One region of the Pedococcus ginsenosidimutans genome, then DNA from elsewhere that is predicted to be linked to it. Evidence: predicted binding sites of a transcription regulator. Region 1 holds the regulator's gene; each other region holds the start of a gene.
The links. The regulator LexA, encoded in region 1, represses DNA repair genes until DNA is damaged. The targets are predictions, from matches to a motif close to TCGAACANNTGTTCGA.
Positions count from the first base shown of each region.

Region 2: the regulator LexA is predicted to act here: its motif matches at 2,077-2,092, upstream of ABEA42_RS12630 (HNH endonuclease signature motif containing protein).
Region 3: the regulator LexA is predicted to act here: its motif matches at 1,680-1,695, upstream of ABEA42_RS05360 (YbaK/EbsC family protein).

Region 1 covers NZ_BAABLO010000004.1:396,235-401,580, forward strand. The annotation lists gene ABEA42_RS06585 (SRPBCC family protein) at 1-28, opposite strand, end outside; gene ABEA42_RS06590 (winged helix DNA-binding domain-containing protein) at 77-1,186, shown strand; gene ABEA42_RS06595 (CHAP domain-containing protein) at 1,397-2,671, shown strand; gene ABEA42_RS06600 (LysM peptidoglycan-binding domain-containing protein) at 2,710-3,108, opposite strand; gene lexA (transcriptional repressor LexA) at 3,369-4,094, shown strand; gene ABEA42_RS06610 (DUF4259 domain-containing protein) at 4,142-4,555, opposite strand; gene ABEA42_RS06615 (GNAT family N-acetyltransferase) at 4,728-5,237, opposite strand; gene ABEA42_RS06620 (class I SAM-dependent methyltransferase) at 5,256-5,346, shown strand, end outside.
Region 2 covers NZ_BAABLO010000011.1:353,558-358,903, reverse strand. The annotation lists gene ABEA42_RS12645 (LamG-like jellyroll fold domain-containing protein) at 37-711, shown strand; gene ABEA42_RS12640 (hypothetical protein) at 734-1,504, shown strand; gene ABEA42_RS12635 (VOC family protein) at 1,546-1,980, opposite strand; gene ABEA42_RS12630 (HNH endonuclease signature motif containing protein) at 2,099-3,562, shown strand; gene ABEA42_RS12625 (hypothetical protein) at 3,644-4,198, shown strand; gene ABEA42_RS12620 (carbon-nitrogen hydrolase family protein) at 4,225-5,121, opposite strand; gene ABEA42_RS12615 (SRPBCC family protein) at 5,121-5,346, opposite strand, start outside.
Region 3 covers NZ_BAABLO010000004.1:117,796-123,141, reverse strand. The annotation lists gene ABEA42_RS05370 (HAD-IIA family hydrolase) at 1-536, opposite strand, end outside; gene ABEA42_RS05365 (VOC family protein) at 607-1,020, shown strand; gene ABEA42_RS05360 (YbaK/EbsC family protein) at 1,030-1,575, opposite strand; gene ABEA42_RS05355 (DUF6504 family protein) at 1,870-2,271, shown strand; gene ABEA42_RS05350 (SAV_6107 family HEPN domain-containing protein) at 2,283-2,759, shown strand; gene ABEA42_RS05345 (DNA polymerase III subunit alpha) at 2,756-5,346, shown strand, end outside.

The sequences.
Region 1 (5,346 bases):
CGATGTCGACGGTGGTGTGCTGCTCCATCTCGACATTGTCCTCCTGCTGTCGGTCCCTTTCGAGAGGATGGGAGGTATGGATTCTGCGCGCGTCCTCGCTCAGCGACTCGCCACCCAGCGCCTCAGCTCGGCACCCCTGCCCCGGGCTGCCGATGCGGTCCGGCTGCTCACGTGCGTCCAGAGCCAGGAGCGCGACCACGCCTTCTTCTCCTTGGGCCTGCGCACGCGGCACGCCACGTATGCCGCCGTTCGCCGCGAGCACGACAGCGGCGACTTCCTGCGCACCCACATCCTTCGCCCGACGTGGCACTTCGTGGCTCGGGAGGACCTTCGCTGGATCCTGGCCCTCACGTCCCCACGCGTGCTCTCGTCCATGGCGGGGCGCCACCGCCAGCTAGGCCTCGACGACACCCGGCGGATGGACTCGGGGCTGTCGCTGCTGGCCGACCTGCTGCAGGGTCGCCGCCACCTGACCCGCGCCGAGATCGGTGAGGCGTTCGTCGAGCGGGGTTCGGCGATCGAGCCCGGACCCCCGCTGGGGCACCTGCTCCTCGTCGCGGAGCTGCTCGGCCTGCTCTGCTCGGGTCCGCAGAAGGGCGTGCACCACTCCTACGCCTTGGTCGACGAGGTCGTGCCGCCGACGCGTGCGAGGGACGAGGACGAGGCGCTCGTCGAGCTGGTTCGCCGGTTCTTCGCCGGGCACGGACCCGCCACGGTCAAGGACTTCACCCGGTGGTCGTCGCAGACCGTCGCGCGCACCAAGGTGGCTCTGGCCCAGCTCGGCGATGTGCTCGAGCAGGTGGACGTCGGGGGCACCCCGCACTGGTTCGACCCCGAAGTGGTGCCGCGACGCAGCCCGGCCGCCACCTCCGGCTACCTCTTCCCCGTCTACGACGAGGTGGTCCTGACCTACCCCACGGTGCCGTTCCCGGCGGTCGCCGACCACCCGTTCGCCAAGCACCCCGACCCGTTCTGGGCCCGGGTCGTCGTCGACGCCCAGAACGTCGGCCTGTGGAAGCGCAGCGTCCGCGGCGGCGAGGTCGAGGTGGACGTCCGGCTGGCGCGCAGCGTGGACGACCAGGGCAGGGCTGCGGTGCGCGAAGCGGCCCAGCGGCTGGCGGACTTCCTCGAGCTGGAGCTCCGCTACCTCGAGGACGACCGGACACCCCACCTCTGGCGCGGCTAGTCGAGCTCGCTGCGTGGGCGAGGGCTCAGCGGCCGCCCATTTCACACAACATCGGGCGACGGCGACGAGAGTTGATGAATTACACGGTTGGACTTAACGGATGTGCCTGACAAAGCGGACATCGCCCGTCCAGTCTGTTCAGGTTGCCGGGTCCCCGGGCCCTGCCACCTGCGCTCCGGCGCCGTACTGCCCCCCACCCCCCAGGAAGTCATGCGCTCACGCCTCCACCGTGCCTCCGCCCACGCCGTCCTGCGCCTGCTCGCGCTGGCCCTGACGGCGACCGCCCTCGTCGCCGTCGCCCCGAGGGCCGCCGAGGCAGCGGGCCTGGTGAGCGAGTGCAAGGCCTACTCGACCGCCTGCATCTCCTTCAGCGGGTATGCCGGGAAGTCGGTGTGGGGCTACCCCGTGAACTCCTCCGGCAACAACTGCGTCAACTACGTGGCCTACCGGTTGGCGCGCAACGGGGTGCGACAGGAGAGCGGGATGGGCAACGGCGGGCAGTGGGCCACCAGCGCCAAGTCGCGCGGCTACGTCGTCGACAAGACGCCGCGCACCGGCTCCATCGCCCAGTGGAACTACGGCAGCGCCTACGCGCCGAGCGCGGGACACGTCGGCTACGTCGAGGAGGTCACGTCGTCGTACATCGCCATCTCGGACTCCTCGTGGGGTGGCGGCTACTCCTCGCGCTGGCGCGTCTACAAGGGCGACCGCAACTGGCCGAGCAACTTCATCCACTTCAGGGACCAGGCCTACCAGCCGCCGAAGTCCGGCTCGTTCCTGCGCGTGCGGGAGACCAACGAGGTCTACCGGCTCGTCGGCTCGGCACCCATCTACACCTCGACGTGGACCGGCCTCGGGGGCACCCAGCCCACCCACCTCATCTCCTCGACGACCCTGGCCTCCATGCCGGCCCGGCTCGCCGAGGGCACCTTCATCCGCGGCGCGCAGCGCAACGAGGTCTACCGCGTGGTGGGCGGCGCACCGGTGTACGTCTATACGTGGACTCCGTTCGGCGGCGCGCAGGCGACGACGAAGGTCGACCAGTACGCCATCGACAAGGCCGGCACCGGCGGCCACTGGAACCACCTGCTCACCCGGCCCGCCGAGGGCACCCTGGTCAAGGGCGGCCAGCGCGGCGAGGTCTACAAGATCGCAGGCGGCGCACCGGTCGTCGTCACCAACTGGGACAACATCGGCGGCAAGCGGACCCCCATGACCGTCGACCAGTACGCGATCGACAAGGCAGGCAGCGCGACCCGCTACAACCACCTGTCGTACCGCCCGGTGGACGGGTCCTACGTCCGCGGCTACACGACCAAGAAGGTCTACCTGATGAAGGGCGGCGTCGCCCACTACGTCTACTCGTGGGACCAGGTCGGCGGGACCCCGCAACCCACGACCCTCGTGGACCAGGTCGCCGTCGACAAGGCGGGTACGTCGAGCCCGCTCTACTGGACCCACATCAAGGACAAGCTGGTCCTCTGAGCTGCAACTGGGTCAGCAGCTGGGTCAGCCGGCCCGGGTCAGCCGACTGCGGGGATGAGCAGCGTCTGACCGGCGTGGACGTCGGAGCCGGCCAGGTCGTTGGCGACCTGGATGCGGGCGACGGCGTCCGCCAGCGGGAGCTGCGGCAGCTGCGCCGCGGCGACCTCGGACAGCGTCTGGCCCGACTGCACGGTCGTCGCGTGGTCGATCACCGCGGCCGACGCGCCGCCGGAGAGCAGGCTGATCGCGAGCACCACTGCGGCCACCAGCACCGTGATGGTGACTGCCAGCCGCCCGGCCCGCGTGAGGCGCAGCGGCGCCGCGGGGCGGATGACGACGTCGTCACCCGTGGGCACGGAGACGAGCTGCGGGCGGGTCGGTCGCACCGGCATCCGCAAAGGTGCGGGGGTGACGTCCCAAGCGACTGCTGCACTCATCTGGTCCTCCGTGGTGGTCAATGTCTGGTGGCGGTTCGAACGGATGTGCGAACTACCTCTGGACTGATTTCTAGCACGCGTGTTCGAATGCGGCAAGACACGCGTCGAACACATGTTTGGCACAGGCGTTCGAACGCCATACGCTGTGTTCATGCCTCAAGCACATCAGAGGCCACTGACAACGCACCCGTACCACCGTCGCCGGACCTCTTCCAAGACCCCGGCTCACGGCACCTGACCTGCGGAAACGAGGAACCGGCATGAGCGAGGACAACGTCAAGGAGCTCCCCGACCGCGACCACGGCGACGGGCTCACCGTCCGCCAGCGCCGGGTCCTCGAGGTGATCCGCAACTCGGTGGACCGTCGCGGCTACCCGCCGAGCCTGCGCGAGATCGGCGAGGCCGTCGGGCTCACCTCGCCCAGCTCGGTGGCGCACCAGCTGTCCACCCTGGAGCGCAAGGGGTTCCTGCGGCGCGACCCCAACCGGCCCCGCGCCATCGAGGTCGTCTCCCCCGACTCCCCCGCCGACATGCGCGGCTACCGCGGCGGGGCCAGCGCCGACGACGAGACGGCCGTCTACGACGAGACCGGGGTCGGCGACCAGCGCCCGGAGGCCTCCTACGTCCCGGTCCTGGGTCGCATCGCCGCCGGTGTGCCGATCCTCGCCGAGGAGACCGTCGAGGACGTGTTCCCGCTCCCCCGCCAGATCGTCGGGGAGGGCCAGCTGTTCCTCCTGCAGGTCGTCGGTGAGTCGATGATCGACGCGGCGATCTGCGACGGCGACTGGGTCGTCGTGCGCCAGCAGCCCACCGCCGACAACGGCGACATCGTGGCCGCCATGCTCGACAACGAGGCCACCGTCAAGACGTTCAAGCGCAAGGACGGCAAGGTGTGGCTGATGCCGCACAACGAGGCGTTCGAGCCCATCGACGGCGACCACGCCACGATCCTGGGCAAGGTCACGGCGGTGCTGCGCCGGGTCTGAGCCTCACGCCGGTCACCTGCGTCAGATGCCTGCGCCAACGGGCAGCGTCAGTCGCCCAGCGTCTCGAGGTACCTGCTCAGGCGCTGGGTGATGTCGTCCGTGGCGCGGGCCTCGTCCCAGAGCTCCCACCACTCGTTGTCGTCCGGGCGCAGGGCCCGGTGCAGCGCCGAGGTGGCCAGGTCCTCGAGGCGCTCGTCGACCTCGAGCGGCTCCTCCTCGACCCAGCGGGGTACGTGGCGCTCGCGCGCGACGCTCTCGGGGTCGTCGCACGCGGCGACCACCACGGCGGCAGCGATGGCCTCGGCCATCTCCGGCGCCTCGATGTAGCCGTCCGAGCGGATCACACGAGCCATGGCCCGCTCCACGTGGGCGCGGCGCTCGTCGGGCCCTGCCTCCTCGAGCGTGTCGAGGAAGTCCAACGCGTCGTCGTTCTCGAACGGTCCCGTTCCGGCAGCTCCCATACCGGCCTCCCTGTGCCTCGGCTCGCACTGGTCCTTGAGCGGTGTGTCCTCTCGCTGGGGCCGGCTGGTGCCGGTCCCCTCGTCACCGAGAGTGCCAAGGGCTGCCACGAAACGCCAGTGGTCGTTCGGCTGAGGTGGCCATGGACCTTCGTTCGCCTCCGGCCGGGGCAGGCTACCCCAGGCGCTGGTACCAGGCGGTGTCGACGTAGCGGCCGAACTTGTGCCCCACCTCGCGCAGCACGCCCACCTGCTCGAACCCGTGCCGACGGTGCAGGGAGACGCTCGCGTCGTTGGGCAGGGCGATGACCGCGACCTGGGTGTGCACGTCAGGGAGCGCGTCGAGCCTGCCGAGCAACGCGGAGTACAGCTGCGTGGCGATGCCACGCCCCCTCGCGCCCTCCGCGAGGTAGACCGAGACCTCCTTGGTGCCGTCGTAGGCGGGCCGTGGGCGGAACGGTCCGGAGAAGGCGTACCCGAGCAGCTCGTCCCCATCCACGGCCACGAGGACGATGTCGCTCCCGGCGGCGCCCGCGACCTTCTCCCCGAGGTATGCCGCCCCACGTGGCTCGGTGTCGAACGTCGCCACCGAGGTGCGGGCCTGCTCGTCGTAGATCGACGCCATGGACGGGACGTCGGCGGCGACGGCATCGCGGACGGTGATCGCGGTGGCGGCCGGGCTCATATCGGCGATGCTAGGGGGATGACCGACCGGCAGCGCATGTGGGACGAGCGGTATGCAGCCAGCGACCGGGTCTGGAGCTCCGGACCCAACGCCGAGGTCGAGCGCATCG
Region 2 (5,346 bases), on a different contig from region 1:
CACTCTCCCCACACCAAGACAAAGGGGGGTGATCCCGTGCTGGGACCGACCATGTTCTCCACGGCGGTGCTGCTGGCCACGACGCTGGCGGCCGGACCTGCCGCGGTGGCCGGTGCTGCGACGACGCAGACTCTGGCGGCCGCGTGGGAGATGAACGACGCCGCCGGCTCCACGAAGGTCGTGGACTCGGGTCCTCACCACCTCACGGGCACCCTCAAGGGTGGCGTCAAGACCACCGGCAGCACCCTGGCGTTCACCGGCAGCGGCGTGGTGACGGCGACGGGGAGCAGCGCCCTGGCCCTGGGCGCCCAGCCGTTCACGATGGAGGCCCGCCTGCGCTTCAGCAAGGTGCCTAGCGCCACGGTCGGCGACTACGACATCCTGCGGGGCACCCCGGGCGGCGGCTGGCGGATCGAGGTCGTGGCGCGCAAGCAGCGCTCCATCGCGGTCGCGGCGTGCGGGTACGGCGGGTCGAAGGCGTCGCTGGTGCTCAGCGGGGGACCGCACCTCGCCGACGGTGCGTGGCACGTCGCGCGGTGCGTGAAGACGGACACGTCGGTCACCCTTCTCGTCGACGGCGTGGAGGTCGCCAAGCGCACCATCGCCATCGGCAGTGTGACGACGAAGGACCCGTTGGCGATGGGGGCGAAGCCCACCGGGGCGGACCCGTACACTGGTGAGCTCGACTACGCCCGCGTCTGGGTGGGCTGAGCAAGGGGCCGGGGCAGAGACCGTGTACGCGACTCTGGCCCCGGCGGAGCATTTCGACTCGCCGGGACGCCTGGCCGTCATCGCCCTCGTCGTCCTGGTGCTCGCGGCGGTGCAGTCGGTCTTCGGCGTCGGGCTGCTCGTCTTCGGCACCCCGACCCTGCTGCTGATGGGCCTGCCGTTCCCGGTCGTGCTGGGCTGCCTCCTGCCGTGCTCCATCGTCGTGAGCACCGCGCAGGTGGCCACGAGCGGCGGCCTAACCCTGGAGCCGATCCGCCGGACCTTCCTGCGCCTCACCGCCCCCGCCGTCGTGGCCGGGACCGTGGTCGCGCTCGCGCTCGGTGCCAAGCTCGACCTGCGCCTGCTCGTCGGGTCCATGCTCCTGCTCACCGCTGCCCTGCGCGTCTCGGAGGGGGTGCGGGCGCGGATCAGCGCCGTCGTGACGCGCAGGCTGGGGGTGTTCGCCCTGGCGCTGGGGGTGCTGCACGGGCTCACCAACCTCGGTGGCGGCGTCCTGACGGTCATCGTCGCGTCGGCCTACCGCGACAAGGCGGACGTCCGCCGGCACATCGCCTTCTGCTACGGACTCATGGCGGTCCTGCAGCTGGCCGTGGTGGAGCTCACGACCCCGCCGGGTATCCCGCTGTACCTCTACCTCGCCCTGCCGGCCGTGGCGCTCGCGTCGTACTGGCTGGTGGGGCGGCTGCTCTTCCGGATGGCCGGCCAGACCGCCTACCAGGGGCTCTTGACGGTGCTGATCGGCGGGTTCGGGGCCGTGCTGGTCGCCACGGCCTGACACCCTGGCGGGCCAACGGTCGAAGTTGACCGCGCGCCTCGTCAGGCGTCGGCGCCGAAGCGACCTCGGTGCTCGACGGGGATCAAGGGCTTGTCGGCGCGAGCCTTGATCTGCTGTACCGCCCAGGTGTTGCCGTCGGGGTCCTCGAAGCCGAAGAAGGTCCCGCCGTCGCGCTCGTCGAAGACGGTGACGTCGCTGCACGGGACGCCCCGGTCGACCAGCTCGGCACGGGCGGCGGCCGCGTCGGCGACGACGAGCTGCAGGCCGCGCATGGAGCCCGGCGCCATCTCCTGCTGTGAGGGGAGGGTGCCGACCACGATGGAGCAGCCGGAGCCCGGCGGAGTGAGCTGGGCGACGTCCATGTACTCGTTGGTCGTGCGGTGGTCGAGGTGGAACCCCACCTTGTCGCGGTAGAACGCCACCGCCGCGTCGAGGTCGCGCACAGGCAGGATGACGACTTCCAGGGTCCAGTCCATGGCCGGAGTCTGCCGCGTCCGGTGCGCATCGCGCCAGAGCGCGTGAATCATGTTCTGCTGCAAACAGATTCGTGTGGACAGCCCTTCCGTTGTAGTTCGAACACCTGTACGATTGAGTATGTCGACCAGCCCCCTTGCGCAGTCCCGGCACCGCCGGCAGCAGGAGCTGTGGGCGCGCACCGCCGCCGTGGCGGGGCGGTTGAACCGGGCGCAGGCGGAGCTGGTCGACATCGCTGCCGAGCTCATCGAGGACCGGCACTGGGGTGATGGCGGGTTCAAGACCCCGGAGCACTACCTGGTCGTGCGGGCGGGGCTGTCGCCGGCGCACGCCGGCGACGTGGTGCGGGTCGCCCGCCGTAGGTCCGAGCTGGTCGAGGCGTCGGCAGCGCTGGGCGCCGGTGAGCTGTCGCTGGACCAGGTCGCGGTCATCGCCCGCGCCGTCCCGGCCGGGTACCAGGCCTCGGTCACCGCCCTGGCCCGGGAGGCCACGGTGCCGCAGCTGCGCCGCGCGGTGGCCCGGCACGCCTTCCCCGCCCCGCCGGCTCCCGACCCGGCCGACAGCCCCGCTGAGGACGATGCCGCCACCGATGGCGAGCCGCAGTTGGTCCCGGCTGACACCAGGTCGCTTTCAGAGCAGCGGGCCTGTGTGAAGCCGGAGCTGTCGATGAGCTACGACGCCGACGGCCGGTTCCAGCTGCGCTACTCCGCCCCGGCGACCATCGGCGCCTTGGTCGAACAGGCGGTGAAGGAAGCCAAGGACGCCTTGTTCACCCGCCGCCGCGACACCGACCAGCCCGTGGTCGAGGACCGGCATGCTGGGCTGCCCACGTACGCCGATGCGTTGGAGGAGATGGCCAACCGGTCCCTCGCGTCGGTGACGTCGACCAGCCGGGCGTCGCACTACCGGGTGTACCTGCACCTGGACACCGACGGTGCCTGGGCCACCGGTGGTCACGCGATCCCACTGCGGCTGCTCGGCCGGTTCCTCAGCGACGGCACGGTGCAGCCCGTCTGGGAGACCGAGGGCACCCCGGTCTCCGTGGGGCGGGCGATGCGGATCCTGCCCGACCGCACCCGACGCCTCATCCACGACCGCGACCGCGGGTGCCGGTTCCCCGGCTGCACCACCACCGCGTTCACCGAGGTCCACCACCTCGAGGCGTGGTCTGACGGTGGCCGCACCGACGTGGACAACCAGATCCTGCTCTGCCCCACCCACCACGACGGCATCGACCGCGGCGACCACACCATCACCGGCGACCCCACCCGCCCTGGCGGGCTGATCGTCACCAACCGGTACGGCCTGACCATCCGCCCACCCCAACCGGCCGAGACCGCCCCACCACCGGACGGCGACCCCGAACCACCCATAGGCACGTACCGCCCACCCGCCGGCGGACCCCTCCGATGGATCGACCTCGAGCTCCCACCCGACACCGACCTCGGCCGACGACACCTCACCGCCGTGCCACCACCTGAGACCGCACCCGACGCGGCACCCGAACCTGAAGGCGCGCCCGAGTTCGTGTCCTGGCTCGACGACCTCACCAACCCCGACCGCGGCCTCATCCGCGTCCTCTGAACCGCGCACCCGTGAGGTGCCCGCGTGGGAACCTGAGCTCGTGCCCCGGCGTCCCAGGGGAGTCGTGCGGAGGGAGGCGGTATGGCGCGCAGGCGGGTGGTCGCGAGCGTCGGCACGGCACTGGTGGTGGCCGTTGCACTCGGCGCGCTCGGGTCGTTCGCCGGGTTCCCGCCCGGGTCGCGCGTCAGGATCGAGCTGTTCGAGCTCCCCGGTCCGCAGGGCCAGGTGGTCGGACCCCCGCGCGACGGCATCCTGGTCGACCAGCTGGTCGAGGCCGACCCCAGCCACTGGGGCGGGTCGTTCGTCGACGGCGATGCGCTCGTGGCGACCTTCGTGGATGTGGATGAGGCGACGGCCCGGAGGGCGCTGACGGAGGCGGGGGTGTCCTCGGCCGTCCGGCTGGAGGCGCGCAGGGTCAGCCGGGCCGAGGCCGACGCCGTCCGCGACAGCATCGAGGGCACGGGGGTGATGGGGAGCAGCGTCACCGGTCTGGGCTTCGACCCCTACCGCTCCGTCGTGGAGGTCGAGGCGCGTCGACCCGACCTCGGGCTGGTCGAGCGCCTCGAGGAGGCCACTGCCGGGAGCGACGTCCCGGTCCGCATCCACTGGCGCCCCGACGCACCACGAGCGGTCTGAGAAGACGCGTTCTGGGACGGGTGGCCTCAGTGGGGGAACGACGTCTGTGCGGGGCGTTCGAGGTCGTCGCGGTGGTTGCGGATGAGGTCGAGGTTGCGGTCGCGCAGGTGGTCGAAACCCTGCCCGATGTTGGATCCCGGGGTCAGTGACGCCAGCGCGGTCGCGGGGTCCAACCGTGCCGAGACCCAGCCCTCGTGGGAGGCCGCCTTGGCGACGATGTGGCCGACGGGCGTGACGATGTGGGAGTTGCCGAAGTAGAGGACCCCGGCGGCGTCGACGCCGGTGGCGTTGGCGCCGACGACGAACACGTGGTTGTCGTAGGCCCGTGCCCTGGAGGTGAGCTCCCAGATGTCGGCGGAGCGCAGCAGGGCCGACGGCCGCAGGATGACCTCGGCACCCTGCACCGCCTGGATCCTCGACAGCTCGGGGTAGTCGCCGTCGAAGCAGATGATCATGCCGATCCGCCCGAGCGCGGTGTCGACCACGGTCACGGTGTCGCCGGGAGTCACCCAGCCGCCGCCGTCGACGTGCTCGGTGCAGAACGGGTGGGTCTTGCGGTAGACACCGACGACCTCGCCTTCAGGGTCGATGAGCACCGAGGCGTTGTAGACCGTGCCGCGCTCCCGGCCACGCTCGTAGGTGCCGAGGCAGACGTGGACTCCGAGGTCCCGGGCGACCTGCTGCACTGGTTCGGTGACGGGGCCGGGGATCTCGGAGACGAGGTCCCAGAGCTCCTCGGTGGAGCAGTCGGGCGTGAACCCCGTGGTCGCAGTCTCGGGCAGCACGACCAGCTCGGCGCCGGTCGCGTCGACGCAGCGGCGGGTGAGGTCGACGCACTTGTCGAGGTTCTTGCGGACGACCTCGGGCGACAGGGGCCCGGGGACCGGTGCCAGCTGCACGGCCGCGGCGGTGAATGCGCGCATCAGCGTCGCCTCCCTAGGTTCCACCCGACGATAACCCCGGCGAGCGCCACCGCCCCACCGGTCAGCACGCCGTACGCCCAGCTGCGGTCCGCGCGGCGTGCGGCGCCGGTCCTGCCCAGCTCGGCGGCGGGGGTCGCCGCCACCCCGGCGTAGACGGGGGCCCCGGCGGGGGCGCCGGGTGCGCGGGTGAGCACCGGGGACTCGATGGGTACGGGGCGCACCCCG
Region 3 (5,346 bases), 280 kb from region 1:
GGCTGTCGCCCCGTGGCGGCGCTGATGAGGGCGGCCACCGAGCCGGTGGCGGGCAGGGTGCCCTGCTGGCTGGGACCGCTGACGTCGGGGTTGGTGGCGATGAAGCGCGCGCCGCCCTCGATGAGCCGGATCGCCTTGGTGATGGCCTCGAAGGAGTAGGTGCGGGTCTCACCGAGGACGACGTAGTCGGGGTCACGCTCGGTCATCGTGTAGCCCACCTCGTACAACGCCGTCGTGAGGCCGGACTCGCCCACGACGAACGCGCTGCCGTGCGGTCGCTGGTCGTCGAGGAACTGCGCGGTGGCGAGCGCCGAGGTCCAGATCGCGGCCTCCGGCACGTCGATCCCGCTGGCCAGCAGCCGGGCCCGCAGGTCGCGCGGGGTGAAGATCGAGTTGTTCGTCAGCACGAGGAAGCGGCGGCCGTGCTCGGCGAGGGCGGCGAGGAACTCCGCGGCCCCGGGGATGGCGCTCTCCTCGTGGACGAGGACGCCGTCCATGTCGGTGAGCCAGCACTCGACGGGCCTGGGTCTGGTCATGTCGCCCATTCTGTCGCAGACCGATCACCACTTTGGTGGAGCAGGCGCGCCACCGGCAGGAGGACGCTGGATGTGCACGAAGGAGGTGCCCGTCATGTCACTGGCCACGAGCGCAGTCACGACCCTGCTCCCCGTCACCGACACCGGTCGCGCCAAGGAGTTCTACTCCGACCGGCTGGGCCTGCCGTACGAGGGGACGAACGCAGAGGGGAGCCTGATGTACCGCCTCGGCGGCGGCACCATGCTCTGGCTGCTGCCGAGGGAGACCGGGTCGCAGAACCCGAGCACCGCCCTCACCTGGGAGGTGCCCGACGTCCGGGCCGAGGTCGCCGAGCTCGAGGGCAGGGGAGTGGTCTTCGAGGACTACGACCTGCCCGGGCTGCGCACCCAGGACCACATCGCCGAGATGGAGGGCGAGCTCGCGGCGTGGTTCACCGACCCCGACCACAACGTGCTGTGCATCCACGAGGCGCACCACGCCTGACCGGTGCGCTCAGGCGACCTCGATGGCGTGGCCGCCGGAGACCCGCAGCAGCTCCTCGTAGGTCGTCTCGTAGACGGTGTGGCTGTGGCCCGCCGCCGCCCACACGTGCAGGTAGCGGCTGAGGGAGACGTCGACCACCGTCTGGATCGGCGCGGGGTGTCCGACCGGTGCCACCCCGCCGATGGCGAAGCCGGTGGCGGCACGGACGAAGTCGGCGTCGGCGCGGTCGAGGTGGTCGATGCCGTCGACGAGCTCGGCGACCTTGACGAGGTCGACCCTGTGGGCGCCGGAGGTGAGGACGAGCAGGGGCGTGACGACGCCCTCCTCGTCGTGGGCGCGGAACACGAGTGAGTTGGCGATCTCCGCGGTGGTGACGCCGAGGGCCGCGGCTGCTGCAGCCGCGGTGCGTGCGGCGTCGGGGAGGACGACCACCCGGGGTTCCACCCCGTGCACCGCGAGGGCGGCCAGGACGCGCTGGACGCCGGCGTGCTGGCGCAGGTCACGCGCGGGGGCGCCTGCGTCGGCGGTGGGGTCCGGCGGTGCGGGCAGGCTCATGACGAAACCCTAGGACGGGCCCCGGGTCTCCACCAGAGGTCGCGCAGTTCGTCTCACCCGCCGCCCTTGACGGGCTGTCCGAGGCCGGGTGTACGGTTCTTCTATCGAACACCTGTTCGAATGGTTCCGCAGTGAAGAACCGGATGGCCAGCAGCGTGGACACCACGCACCTGCCGTCCGCGGGACCAGTGTGCGGCTCCGGCCCCCGTGATCGGGCGCCTCGACCCCGTCCCTTCACCGGGCCGGAGCCCGCACCACCTCATCCTGCCCTGCTCGTGACGAAGGAGCCTGCTCGTGGTGCGCCGGTACGAAGAACCCATCGAGGTCCGCCAGTCCGTGCTCGCGGGGCATCCGCTCGCCCGGGACGTGGCAGGGGCCGAGGACGGCGCGAGGTCCGGGGACGTCACGAGCGGTGGGGACGGTGCCGCTCCGCTCGCCGGGCCGGAGGCCTTCGTCTGGCGGGGTCGCCTCTACGTCGTGCGGGCGGTCCTCGACCGCTGGCAGGAGCGGCGTCCGTGGTGGCGGGACGCGCGGGAGCAGGGCAGCGGCGACGTCCTCACCGATGCCCGTGAGCGGCAGGTGTGGCGCGTCGAGGCCAGCGCGGGCCGGTGCGCCGGCGTGGGGGTCTACGACCTCGGCGCCGACCCCCAGGGCCTCGGCACCCCCCACTGGCGCCTCCTGCGCGTGGCGGACTGATGACCGTGATCATGACCACCGACCTGACGACCGGCACGACGACCGGCATCGCCACCGACTCGGCCACGAGCAGCGCCGCAGCCAGCCTCGAGCTGCTCGACCGGTCTCGGCACTCGCTGCTCGAGGCCTGCCAGAGCCAGGAGGTCACCCAGCGCTACCTCCAGGCGCAGCTGGGGGCCCTGCGTGCGGCAGCCGCCCTCGTCGCGGCCCGCGCCACCCCGGACGGCCACCGCGGACCGCGGTCCCTGTGGGAGCTGTTGCCCGCCGTCGCCCCCGAGCTCGCGGAGTGGGCCGGGTTCTTCGAGCTCGTGTCCACCCGTCGCGCCGGGCACCCCGTCAGCGTGCGCGAGGCCGACGACCTGCTGCGCCAGTCCGAGGTGTTCCTCGACCTCGTCTGCCGCAGCCTCGGACTGCCGGTGCAGCTCGCGGCCCACACCGAGGTGCTCGTCCCCACGGCGCTCGCGGGCTCCGTGCCGTCCACGCCATGACCTCCGTCCGGCCGCCGTCCCCTGGCCAGGGGGTGAGCGACTTCGTCCACCTGCACGTCGCCTCCGGCTTCTCCATGCGCTACGGCACCTCGACGCCCGAGGCCCTCGTCGAGCGGGCGGCCCAGCACCGCCAGCCGATCCTCGCGCTCACCGACCGCGACGGCCTCTACGGTGCGATCCGGTTCGTCCAGGCGGCGACGGCCGCGGGCATCGCCCCGGTCCTGGGGGTCGACCTCGCCATCGGCCCCGACGCGCCCGGCGACGAGGGCAGGTACGGCGGGGACGGCAGCGGCGACCCGCGCCGCCCGGGGGCCCCGGCGACCCCGCCGCGCACGCCGGTGCGCGGCGGCACGGACCGCGACCCCCGCCACCCCCGGGTCACCGTGCTGGCCCGGGGCGCCGCCGCGGGGGTCCCGCACGGTGCGGGGTGGGCGGCGCTGTGCCGGCTGGTGACCGAGACCCACCTGCGCGGTGAGCGGGGGACACCCGTCAGCTCCGCCGCTGTCGTCGCCGCCCGGTGCTGGACCGGGGGAGACCGCCGGTCCAGCCGCGACCACGCGAGCCCGCTCGTGGTCCTGCTCGGGCCGGACTCCGACGTCGGGCGAGCGCTGCTGGCCAGGCGCACCGACCAGGCCCGGGCCCTGCTGGCCGCCTGGCGGCGCAGGCTGCCCCCGGACTCGGTGGTCGTGGAGGTGGTCTGCCACGCAGGGCCGGAGGGCACCCCTGCCTCCCGGGCCCACGCGCGCCGGCTGCTCGGGCTGGCCGACGAGCAGGGGGTCCCCGCCGTCCTCACCGCCGCGGTGCGCCACGTCGAGCCGGGGGAGTCGGCAGTGGTCGACGTGCTCGACGCCGCGCGACGGCTCGTCGCCCTCGACACCCGTCACCTCGACCGGGTCACCGACGCGGCCCACCTCGCCTCGACCCCGGTGATGCACACGGTGGCCCTCGAGGTCACCGGTGGCGACCGGGGCCGTGCGGAGGCCCTGGTCGCCCGCACCGTGGGCCTCGGGCTCGCCTGCGCCCAGAGCGCCCGGCACGACCTCGGTATCGGGTCGGTCCACCTCCCCGAGCCCGAGAGGCTGGGCATCGTGCCGGGGGAGAGCCCGCAGGCCAGGCTCGAGCAGCGGTGCCGTGAGGCGCTCGGGAGCCGCTACCCCGGCATCGGGGAGAAGGAGTTCTCGGCCGTCGAGCAGCGCCTCACCGACGAGCTCAAGGTCATCGCCGAGCTGGGCTACCCGACCTACTTCCTCACCGTCGCCGAGGTCGTCGACCTCATCCGGGGGATGGGGGTCCGGGTCGCGGCCCGGGGGTCGGGGGCTGGGTCGCTGGTCAACTACCTGCTCGGCATCAGTGGGGTCGACCCCATCCGCTACCGCCTGCTCATGGAGCGGTTCTGCTCACCACTGCGGGCCGAGCTGCCCGACATCGACATCGACGTGGAGTCGGCGCGCCGCACCGAGGTCTACGAGCGGATCCTCGACCGGTTCGGCGGGGAGCGGGTCACCTGCGTCTCGATGATGGACACCTACAAGGTGCGCCACGCGATCCGGGACGTGGGTGCCGCGCTCGGCCTGCCCCCGACGGAGATCGACGAGATCGCCAAGGCGTTCCCGCACATCCGTGCCAAGGACGCCCGCAACGCCATCGCCGAGCTGCCCGAGCTGCGCTCGCGCGGCCTCGACAGCCCCCGGCTGCGGGCGCTGTTCGACCTCGTCGAGCGCCTCGACGGGTTGCCGCGCCACATCGCGCTGCACCCGTGTGGGGTGATCCTGTCCGACGGCGGCCTGCTCGACCGGACCCCCGTCGAGGCGAGCTGGCTCGGCTTCCCCATGAGCCAGTTCGACAAGGACGACGTCGAGACCCTCGGCCTGCTCAAGCTCGACGTGCTCGGCATCCGCATGCAGTCCGCCATGGCCCATGCCGTGCAGGAGGTGGCCAGGGTCGACGGGGTGCAGGTCGACCTCGACGACCAGGCCCAGGTCCCGCTCGACGACGAGGCCACCTTTCGGCTCATCCGCACCAGCCACACCCTCGGCTGCTTCCAGATCGAGAGCCCAGGGCAGCGCGAGCTCATCGGCAAGTTCGGCCCGCAGCGGTTCGAGGACCTCGTCATCGACATCTCGCTGTTCCGCCCCGGGCCGGTGAAGTCCGACATGATCACGCCGTTCCTCGAGGCCCGCCACGGCTGGAAGGAGGTCAGCTACCTGCACCCCACGCTCATCGAGGCGCTGCGCGAGACCGAGGGTGTCGTGGTGTTCCACGAGCAGGTGCTCATGATCGTCGCCGAGACGACCGGGGTGTCCCTGGCGCAGGCCGACGAGGTCCGGAGGGCCCTCGGCACGCCCAGGGGCCAGCTCGAGATCGAGGCGTGGTGGCGACCTGCCGCCCGGGCCCGCGGCTACGCCCCCGCCGACGTCGACCGGATCTGGGAGGTGCTCAAGGCGTTCGCGTCGTTCGGGTTCTGCAAGGCCCACGCCGCGGCCTTCGCCCTGCCCACCTACCACTCCGCGTGGCTCAAGACCCACCACCCGGCCGCGTTCCTCGCCGGCGTCCTTACCCACGACCCCGGCATGTACCCCAAGCGGCT